3 regions of the Cellulomonas sp. PSBB021 genome follow, and region 3 is predicted to be linked to each of the others. Evidence: riboswitches for the same ligand, from Rfam matches in the RefSeq annotation. Region 3 holds a riboswitch; each other region holds the start of a gene.
The links. Region 3 has a riboswitch for thiamine pyrophosphate ahead of CBP52_RS13055 (thiamine ABC transporter substrate binding subunit). Riboswitches for the same ligand answer to the same signal wherever they lie in the genome.

Region 1 (3,267 bases), 1.8 Mb from region 3:
CCGTCGGGTCGGTGCCGGCGATGGACAGCGCGCGCACGCGCGACGGGCTCACCGCGCACCCGCCGGCGTCGCCACCGTGCCGCTCGCCGACCGCCGCCACGCGGCGACGAGCTCCGCGGCCGCGGCGGACGGGTCGGGCGCGGAGCACACCGCCGAGACCACCGCGAGCCCGTGGGCGCCGGCCGTCCGCACGGCGTCGACGTCACGCGCGTCGAGCCCGCCGATCGCCACGACCGGCAGCCGGGTGCTCGCGACCGCCGCGGCGAGACCGTCGAGGCCGAGCGCGACGTCGGCGTCGGGCTTGGTCGGCGTCAGCCGCACCGGCCCGCTCCCGACGTAGTCGACCAGGTCGGCCGGGACCGCGCGCACGTCGTGCGGTCGTGCCGCCGAGACGCCCACGACCGCGTCGGGGCCGAGCAACGCACGCGCGTCGGAGGCCTCCAGGTCCCGCTGGCCGACGTGCACACCGTCCACGACCGCACCGCGGGCGCGTGCCGCGAGCACCACGTCCACGCGGTCGTCGACGACGAGCAGCGCGGGTCCGGCGGTGCGCACGGCCTCCGCCACCGCGGTCGTGAGCGCGACCAGGTCGCGCACCCCCGCGCGCGTCGCACGCACCTGCACCACGCCGACGCCCGCGCGCACCGCCGCCGCCGCGACGCCGGCGGGGGCGCGGCCGGCCGCCGCGCACACGTCCGCGTCGAGCACGAGGTACGGACCGCCCGGGAACGGGGGGCGCCGCGACGCACCCGCCGCGCCGGTCACGCGGGTGCCCCGACGGGCGCGGTCGCGGCCCTGGGCGCGCCGATGCGCGCGGGCTCCACGACCAGCCGGTCACCCAGCCCGACGACGTGCTCGGGCCGCAGCCCGTACAGCTCGTCGAGCAGCGCGACCTGGAACGAGCCCGGACCGCGCGCGACCGACGCGGCGCGCTCCGCCGCGAGCCCGAGAACCAGCGAGGAGCCGACCGCCGCGGTGAGCGGGTCGGTGACCGCGGCGAACGCCGCCGCGAGCGCGCCGAGCGCGCACCCTGCGCCGGTGATCGCCGTCAGCAGGGGGTCCCCCGCCGACACGCGCACGGCGACGTCACCCGCGACGACGAGGTCGACCGCGCCCGACACCGCGACCGCGCCGCCCGTCGCGTGCGCGAGGCGTACCGCAGCCTCGCGCGCGTCCTCGACGGCGTCGCACGCGTCGACGCCCCGTCCCGACGACGTGAGCCCCGCGAGGCCCAGGACCTCGCTGGCGTTGCCGCGCACCACCGCGGGCCGCGCGCCCAGGAGCTGCTCGGCGAGCCGCGTGCGGACCGACAGCACCCCGACGGCCACGGGGTCGAGCACCCACGGCACGCCGGCGCGCCGCGCCGTGGTGACCGCGGGCTCGAGGCACGCGCGCAGGTCGGGTCCGGGCGTGCCGAGGTTCGCCAGGACCGCGCCCGCGACGGCCGCGAGCTGCTCGGCCTCGCCCGGGACCGCGGTCATCGCGGGCGAGGCGCCCACCGCGAGCAGCGCGTTGGCCACGAGGTTCGTCGTCACCTCGTTGGTGAGGCACTGCACGAGCGGCGTGCGTGCCCGGACCTCCGTGAGCGCCCGCGCCACGTCGGCGGCGAGCCTGCCGGGGCTCAGGGGCGGGGCGCCGCCTAGATCGTCGGCGCGCTCGTCGGAGCGCTCGTCGGCGGGAGGGCAGGGTGGGACGGCAGACGTCATGGAGATGACATCCCTTCGCTAGTACGAACTAGATCAGGTTCGGCGGGTGTGATCTCAGCCCTGCGTGCAGGGCACCCCGTGTCAGTGCGGCCAGGGTAGCCCGCGCGCACCGCCGCCGTCCGCCCTCCGTCCGCCCACCGGACGGCGCGTCGGCGGGCGTCGGCGGGCGCGTCGACGACGACCGGGCGAGCCGACCGGCCGGTGGGCCGCACAGGTGGGCATGCGCGAGGGGCGCCCGACCGTGGTGGTCGGACGCCCCTCGAGCGTGCTGGCTGCCGCGTCCCTCGGGTCAGCGGCGGCCGTGCCCCCCGTGCTTCACGACGAGCGTCCGGACCGCGGACACCGAGGCGTACGAGTCGTCGCCCTGGTACTTGGCCCGGACCGTCACGTCACGGGTCACCGCCGGCAGCCGGAACGTCGCCTTCCCCTTCTGGAGCGTCGCGACGAGCGGACGGCCGCCGGCCTCGAGCGTCACCTTGCCGGTCGGCGAGGGGGCACCGGCCACCCCGGCGACCGTGACCGCGATGGTCGGACGCGTGCCACGGGTGACGGTCCACGACGCGGTCGACAGCGCGATCGTCGGCGTCGCCCTGGTGACGGTGAGCCGCACGGGCGCGGAGGTCGAGGCGGTCAGGTCCGCCGAGCCGCCGTACACCGCGGTGAGCGTGTGCGTGCCGCGCGCGAGCGTGCGCGGGAGCACGACCGTCGCGGTCGCCGTCGCGCCCGACCCCGTGAGCGTGCCCGCCCCGAGGACCCTCGCGCCCTCGCGGACCTGGACCACGCCGGTGGGAGCGCCCCCGGTCGACGTGACCGTCACGGTCGCGGTGACCGTGCCGCCGAACGACACGGTCGTCCGGTCGAGGGACAGCGTGGTCGTCGACGTCGCCTTCGCGACCGTCACGGACAACGAGCCCTCGGACCCCTCCCATGCCTCGTCGACCGGGACGAGCACCGCCCGCAGGGCGTGCGTACCCCCGCCCAGCCGGACGTCGAGGCTCGCCCGGCCGAGCTTCACCGGGACGGTCCCGAGCCAGGTGCTCCCGTCGACGAACGTCACCGTGCCGGTCACACCCGCGGGCGTCACGGTCGCGACGAGCGTCTGCGTCGCGCCCGCGACCGGGTCGCCGGTCATCGTGAGCGTCGTGGTGGTCGGCCCGGACGACGCCGGCTCGACCGTGAGCCGCAGGTGGACCGTGGTGCCGCTGGGGCTCGCGACGAGCGTGAGCTCGTGCTCCCCCGCCGCCGTGCCCGCGGGCACGACCGCGGACACCGTGGCCGCGCCGCCGGTGACCGTCGCCGTGCCGATCGACTCACCGTCGAGCCGCACGTCCAGGCTCGTGTTGCGCGGCGAGCCGAGGCTCGTGAGGTCCAGGTGCGACACCTCGAACCCGAGCCTGCCGCCCGCCTCGACCGACTCGGGTGCGTCGCTCACGGCCACGGCGTGCCGCGCGAAGTCGGGCGACAGGCCGGGGTGCGCCCGCAGGTACGCGATCCACGCGTCCCGGTCGACCAGACCCGAGTCACGCGTGTCGCTGCCCTGCGTGAACACCCGGAAGTTGTC
Region 2 (3,267 bases), 360 kb from region 3:
GCTGCTGTCCCTGGTGTTCCTCAAGGGCTACCAGTGGCCGTTCGACGTGCGCAAGGCGCGCGACGGCTCGTCGCTCGTCGACCTGCTCGTGTACCGCGAGACCGTGCTGCGCGGGCGGCGCGTGTTCCTCGACTTCCGCCGCAACCCCATGCGCGACGAGCTCGACCCCGCGGCGCTCAGCCCCGAGGCCCGCGACTACCTGGAGCGCGCGGGCGTGCTGTTCGGCACCCCGGTGCAGCGGCTGCGGCGCATGAACGAGCCCGCGTACCAGTTCTACCTGCCCAAGAACCCGTACGTGGACCTCGAGACCGACCTGCTCGAGGTCGACGTGTGCGCGCAGCACAACAACGGCGGGCTCGTGGTCGACGCGTGGTGGGAGTCGAACGTGCGCGGGCTGTTCCCCGTGGGCGAGGCCGGCGGCGCGCACGGCGTGTACCGCCCCGGCGGCGCGGCGCTGAACAGCGGGCAGGTCGGGGCGACGCGGGCCGCGCAGATGATCGTCGCACGCCGCACGGACCCGCCCGTCGCGCTCGACCGGTACGCCGCGGCTGCCGCGCCGGTCCAGGCGGCCGCGACCGGGCTCGTCGCCGCCGCGGCGGGGCGGGCCGCGGACGGGTGGGACGAGGACACGGGCGACCTGCTGCGCCGCGTCCAGGAGCTCATGAGCGCCAAGGCCGGGCCCGTGCGCTCCGAGAAGTCCATCCACGAGGCGCTCGACCAGGTGCACGCCTGGCTCGCCGAGTACGAGCGGACCGTGAGCGCCGACCCGTCGTCGCGTCGCTCGGTCAACCGCGTGTTCCTGGTCCGCGACACCCTCACCGCCGCGTACGTGTACCTGTCCGCGATGGCGGACTACGTCGCGCACGGCGGCCGTTCACGCGGGTCGGTCCTGTACTCCGACCCGGCGGGCGAGCTGCCGCGCGTCGGGTACGGCCCCCGGTCCGACGACGAGCTCGACCTGCCCGAGGTGTTCCGCTTCCGTCTCGACGAGGGCGCGCTCGACGACGAGGTGCAGGAGGCCGCGTGGCGGCCGCCGACGGCCGCGGGATCGTCGTCGCCCGCCGAACCCGGCGAGGGCTGGCGCGGGGTCGTCCGACGCGCGCCCGACGACCCCGCCGGCGAGCCGGTGCTCCGGTGGCGGCCGCGCCGCCCGCTGCCCGAGGACGACGACTTCTTCGAGAACGTCTGGCGCGAGTTCCGCGACCACGGCAACGTCCACTGACGGACCCGCCGCCGGCACGGTGACGGCGCGCATCCGAGGGGTGGACAGGGGTGGGGGCGAAGGGGGCAGACCGGACTACGGTGGGCCCGTTCCGTGACACGGGGTGCCGCACAGCGCGGCTGAGATCACACCCGTCGAACCTGATCTAGGTAGCACTAGCGAAGGGATGTCGCGCATGACCCGCATGCGTCCGCACCGCACGCCTCTCTCCCCGAGACCGCCCCGCGAGCACCTGCGCGCGTAGCCGCCGCGCGCTCCTCGCCCGCGCGAGCCGGACGTCCACGCCGGTCCGCGCCACCCGCCGCTCCGTCCGCGGCGACGGATGCAGCGACGAGTGCAGCATGCCCCGCCTTCCCGGCGACGGATGCCGCACCCGTCCCTGCACCGACAGCGCATCCGGCTGCGGATGCGGCCTTCGCGCGCGCTCGTCGCGGGCTGCTGCGCCGTGCGCGCGACCGCCGCGGCGTGCTCGGTCCTTCTGCTGAACGAGGTCCTCGATGTCTCGCACCACCGTCCGGGCGCGGGTTGCCGCGCTGCTCGTCGTCGCGTCGCTCGCCACCGGGTGCGCCGGTCCGTCGTCGGGCGACGACGACGGGCTCACCCGCGTGCGGTTCGCGCTCGACTGGACGCCCAACACCAACCACACCGGCCTGTACGTGGCGCTCGCGCAGGGCTGGTTCGCCGACGCGGGGCTGGACGTGCAGGTGCTGCCGTACAGCGACACCGCGCCGGACCAGCTGGTCGACGCGGGCGCCGCCGAGGCGGGGATCAGCACGCACGACTCGTCGCTCATCGCGCAGGCCGCCGGCGCGGACGTCGTCGCGGTGCTCGCGGTCCTGCAGCACTGGGCGACCGCGATCGGCGTGCGCGCCGACGACGAGCGCATCACCAGCCCGCGCGACCTGGACGGCCTGATCTACGCGGGCTTCGGCGCGCCCGGTGAGGTCCCGCTGCTGCAGGAGGTCATCCGCGCGGACGGCGGGACGGGCGAGTTCACGACCGTCGTGCTCGGCTCGTCGGCGTACGAGGCGCTGTACGCCGGCGAGGCGGACTTCACGATCCCGTACGTCGCGTGGGAGGGCATCGAGGCGGAGCGCGCGGGCACGCCCATGCGCTACCTGGAGTACACGGACCACGGCTTCCCGGACGCGTACGCCGTGGTGGTGGACGCCTCGCGGCAGTGGGTCGCCGACGAGCCCGAGGCGGCGCGCGCGTTCGTCGGGGCTCTGCAGCGCGGGTACGCGTGGGCGGCGGAGCATCCCGACGAGGCCGCGGCGCTGCTCGTCGAGCAGAACCCGGACGCGTTCGCCGACCCAGACCTGGTGACGCAGAGCCAGCGGATGCTGTCCGCCGACTGGCTGCGCGCCGACGACGGCTCGGTCGGCACCATGACGCTCGACCAGGTCTCCGGCTACGGGGACTTCCTGTTCGACGCGGGCATCCTCGCGGGGCCGGACGGCGAGCCGCTCGCCGAGCGTCCGGACTGGTCGACCACGTTCACGACGAGCCTGCTGGGGGAGCCGTGACCCGCGGCGCCGCGCGGGCGCTGCCGGTGCTGCTCGTGCTGACGGTGCTCGGGGCGGTGTGGCAGGTCGCGGCGCTCAGCGTCGCGAACCCGCGGCTCCTGCCGACGCCCGGTCGGGTGGCCGAGCAGGCGTGGGCGCACCGCGACGTCCTGGCAGAGCACACCACGGCGACGCTCGGGGTGACCGCCGCGGGCTTCGGGGTGTCGGTCCTGGTCGCGTGGGCGCTCGCGCTGCTGGTCGACCTGGTGCCCGCGGTCGGGCGCGGGATCGTTCCCGTGCTCGTCGCGTCGCAGACGATCCCCGTGGTCGCGCTCGCGCCGCTGGTGGTGCTGTGGTTCGGGTTCGGGCTGCTGCCCAAGGTGCTCGTCGTGACGCTCGTGACGTTCTTCCCGCTCGTCGTCGGGCTGGTCGAGGGCCTGCGCGCGGCCGGCCCGGGCGCGACCGCGCTGCTCACGAGCATGGGCGCCTCGCGGTGGCAGCAGCTGCGCTGGGTCCGCCTGCCCGGGGCGCTGCCGCGGT
Region 3 (3,267 bases):
CGGCGGTGCAGGCGATGGCGTGGGCGTCGCCGTTCTTCCGCGGTTTCGACCTGGCCGCGCGCGGCGTCGAGCTCCTGACCCCCGAGGTCTCGTACGCGCAGCCCCTGCCCGGCGGGCGGTCGGGCCTCGCGTACCGCGACCTGGACCGCACGGTGGAGGCGCTCGGCGAGGACGGGCCCGCGTGGCGTGCTCTCGTCGGGCGGCTGTCGGAGCACTGGCCGCACGTGGTGCGGCTCGCGCTCGGTGACAAGCGCTCGGTCCCGCCCGGCCTGCTCCCCGGCGGCGTGCCGACCGCGGCGGCGTTCGGGTTCGCCGTGCTCGAGCAGGGCACCCGTGCGTGGGACCGGCGGTTCTCCGGGGACCTCGCACCCGCGCTGCTCACGGGTGTCGCGGCGCACGCGAGCACCCCGCTGCCGTCGCTCGCCGCGGCCGGGACCGCGCTGCTGCTCGCGTCGCTCGCGCACGCCGGGTCCGGCTGGTCCATCCCGCGCGGCGGCTCGCGCGCCATCACCGACGCGCTGCGCGCCGACCTCGAGGCGCACGGCGGCCAGGTCGTCACGGACCACCCGGTGCGCACCGCGGCCGACCTGCCGGGCGCGCACGCCTACCTGTTCGACACGACGCCGCGCACGGTCGTCGAGGTGCTGGGCGACGAGCTGCCCGCTCGCGCTCGGCGGGCGTTGAGCGCGTTCCGGTACGGCGACGGCGCCAGCAAGGTCGACTTCGTGCTCTCCGGGCCGGTGCCGTGGACGGACCCCGAGGTCGCGCTCGCGGGCACCGTGCACCTGGGTGGGACGCGCCGGGAGATGGCCGACGCCGAGGCGCAGGTCGCGCGCGGGCAGCACCCCGAGCGGCCCATGACGTTGCTGAGCGACCCCGCGGTGGTCGACGAGACGCGCGTCGTCGACGGCCTGCGTCCCCTGTGGACGTACGCGCACGTGCCCGCCGGGTCGGACGTCGACGTGACCGAGGCGGTCACCGCGCACGTCGAGCGGTACGCGCCCGGGTTCCGCGACCTCGTCGTCGCGAGCCGGTGCGTCCCCGCCGCGCGGATGTCCGGCCACAACGCGAACTACGTCGGCGGGGACATCGCGTCCGGCGCGGTCACCATGTGGCAGATGGTCGCGCGGCCCACCCCGCGGCTCGACCCGTACGCCGTGGGGCTCGACGGCGTGTACCTGTGCTCGGCCTCGACCCCGCCCGGACCCGGCGTGCACGGGCTCGGCGGCTGGTTCGCGGCGCGGCGCGCGCTGCGGGACGTCTTCGGCATCACGCAGGCGCCCGACCTGCACCCCTGACGCCGGGGCGCCGGGCGACGGGACGGGGGCCGGCTCAGTCGGTGATGTCGGTCTTCACCGCGAAGCGCGCCGTGCCGCGCGTCGCGAGCGCACGAGCGACCGCGACCGCCGCACCGGACAGCGCCGCGGCCACGAGGATCTCCGCGAGCTGCGAGTCGCCCGGGTCCTCCGCCTTCGGCGGCTTGTGGCCGCGCGCGGCCTGCCAGGACTGGGTGATCACCTGGTTCGCCGCCCACGCCGCCGCGGCGGCCGCGGCGAGTCCGACGAGCTTCGCGAGGACGGGGGTCGAGGGCTTGCCTGCCATGGACGCCGACGCTACCGCCCACGGGCGGTCCGCGCGCGCCGCTCGGCGTCCGGGCGCGGGTAGCATCGACCCCTGAACGACAGGGGAGCGCCGGGCTGACACCAGGGCGCTGAGAGTGCGGGACAGCCGCAGACCCTCGAACCTGATCCGGGTGATACCGGCGTAGGGAGTCGGGACTTCTCACCTCCGCCTCGTCGTGCCGGGGTCCTCGGTGCGACGAGGCGGTGGACCCCTCCTCGCAGACGACGCCAGGAGGCAGAACGCATGACCGGTCCGACGGTGCGCGGCACCCGCGCATCCCGACCCACCCGCCGCACGGCCGCGCTGCTCGGCGGCCTGCTGGTCCCCGCGCTCGTCCTCGCGGGCTGCGCGATCGCGGACGAGAGCACGCGGCCGGGCAGCACCCCCACCGCGGGCACGACGGGGACGGCAGGCGCCGACCCGTCCGCCGAGCTCGGCGGCACCGTCACCCTCGTGACGCACGACTCGTTCGCGCTGTCCGACGGCCTGCTCGAGAAGTTCACCGACGCCACGGGCGTCGAGGTCCAGGTGGTCCAGCCCGGCGACGCCGGCGCGCTCGTCAACCAGCTCGTCCTCACCAAGGACGCGCCGCTGGGTGACCTCGTGTACGGGATCGACAACGCGTTCGCGTCCCGCGCCCTCACCGAGGGCGTGCTCGAGCCGTACCGGTCGCAGGGCGACGCGGCGGACGACGCGATCGGCTTCGCGGTCGAGGGCGACGACGCGGGCGCGCTCACCGCTGTCGACTTCGGCGACGTGTGCCTCAACGTCGACGAGCAGTGGTTCGCGAAGCACGACCTGCAGCCGCCGACGACGCTCGACGACCTCACGAAGCCCGCGTACGAGGACCTGCTCGTCGTCCCCAACGCGGTGACCTCCTCACCCGGGTTCGCCTTCCTGCTCGCGACCATCGGCGCCAAGGGCGACGAGTGGCCGCAGTACTGGCAGGCGCTCGTCGACAACGGGCTCAAGGTCGCCGACGGCTGGTCCGACGCGTACTTCACCGACTTCTCCGGCGGGGGCGGCGGCGGGCCGCGGCCCATCGTGCTGTCCTACGCGTCGTCGCCGCCGTCGACCGTCCCCGAGGGCGGCGACGAGCCGACGACCTCGGCGCTGCTCGACACGTGCTTCCGGCAGGTCGAGTACGCGGGCGTGCTCGCGGGCGCCGAGAACCCCGCGGGTGCGCGCGCGCTGCTCGACTACCTGCTGTCCTACGAGGTGCAGGTCGACATCCCCGGCTCGATGTACATGTACCCCGTGAGCTCGCAGGTCGTGCTGCCCGCGCAGTGGACGCTGTGGGCGCCGCTGGCCGAGCACCCGTTCGAGGTCGCACCGGGCGACATCGCCGCGAACCGCGACGTGTGGCTCTCGACGTGGTCGCAGACCGTGATCGGCTGACATGACCGCGACGACCGAGCTCCCGCGCCCCGTGCGCGACGCACCGACCGGCGGGCCCGCGCGCCCGACGGCCCGCGTGCGCGTGCGGGGAGCGGGGCTCGGTCGGGGCGCGGCCTGGACCGTCGCGGTCCTCGTGCCGCTCGCGTTCCTCGTCGTCTTCTTCGCCTACCCCGTCGCCGTCATGGCCGGACGGGGGTTCGTGAGCGACGGGCGGCTCGACCTGTCGGGGTTCGCGGACGTGTTCGC

Region 1: it holds a riboswitch for thiamine pyrophosphate, as region 3 does, so the genes downstream of both, thiM (hydroxyethylthiazole kinase) here and CBP52_RS13055 (thiamine ABC transporter substrate binding subunit) in region 3, are expected to answer to the same signal.
Region 2: it holds a riboswitch for thiamine pyrophosphate, as region 3 does, so the genes downstream of both, CBP52_RS11200 (ABC transporter substrate-binding protein) here and CBP52_RS13055 (thiamine ABC transporter substrate binding subunit) in region 3, are expected to answer to the same signal.

The regions. Positions count from the first base shown of each region.
Region 1 covers NZ_CP021430.1:783,303-786,569, reverse strand. The annotation lists gene thiD (bifunctional hydroxymethylpyrimidine kinase/phosphomethylpyrimidine kinase) at 1-52, opposite strand, end outside; gene thiE (thiamine phosphate synthase) at 49-765, opposite strand; gene thiM (hydroxyethylthiazole kinase) at 762-1,706, opposite strand; TPP riboswitch at 1,700-1,795, opposite strand; gene CBP52_RS03535 (ExeM/NucH family extracellular endonuclease) at 1,996-3,267, opposite strand, start outside.
Region 2 covers NZ_CP021430.1:2,453,150-2,456,416, reverse strand. The annotation lists gene CBP52_RS11205 (FAD-binding protein) at 1-1,222, shown strand, start outside; TPP riboswitch at 1,312-1,406, shown strand; gene CBP52_RS11200 (ABC transporter substrate-binding protein) at 1,720-2,748, shown strand; gene CBP52_RS11195 (ABC transporter permease) at 2,745-3,267, shown strand, end outside.
Region 3 covers NZ_CP021430.1:2,817,361-2,820,627, reverse strand. The annotation lists gene CBP52_RS13065 (NAD(P)/FAD-dependent oxidoreductase) at 1-1,298, shown strand, start outside; gene CBP52_RS13060 (DUF4235 domain-containing protein) at 1,333-1,602, opposite strand; TPP riboswitch at 1,674-1,788, shown strand; gene CBP52_RS13055 (thiamine ABC transporter substrate binding subunit) at 1,867-3,021, shown strand; gene CBP52_RS13050 (iron ABC transporter permease) at 3,023-3,267, shown strand, end outside.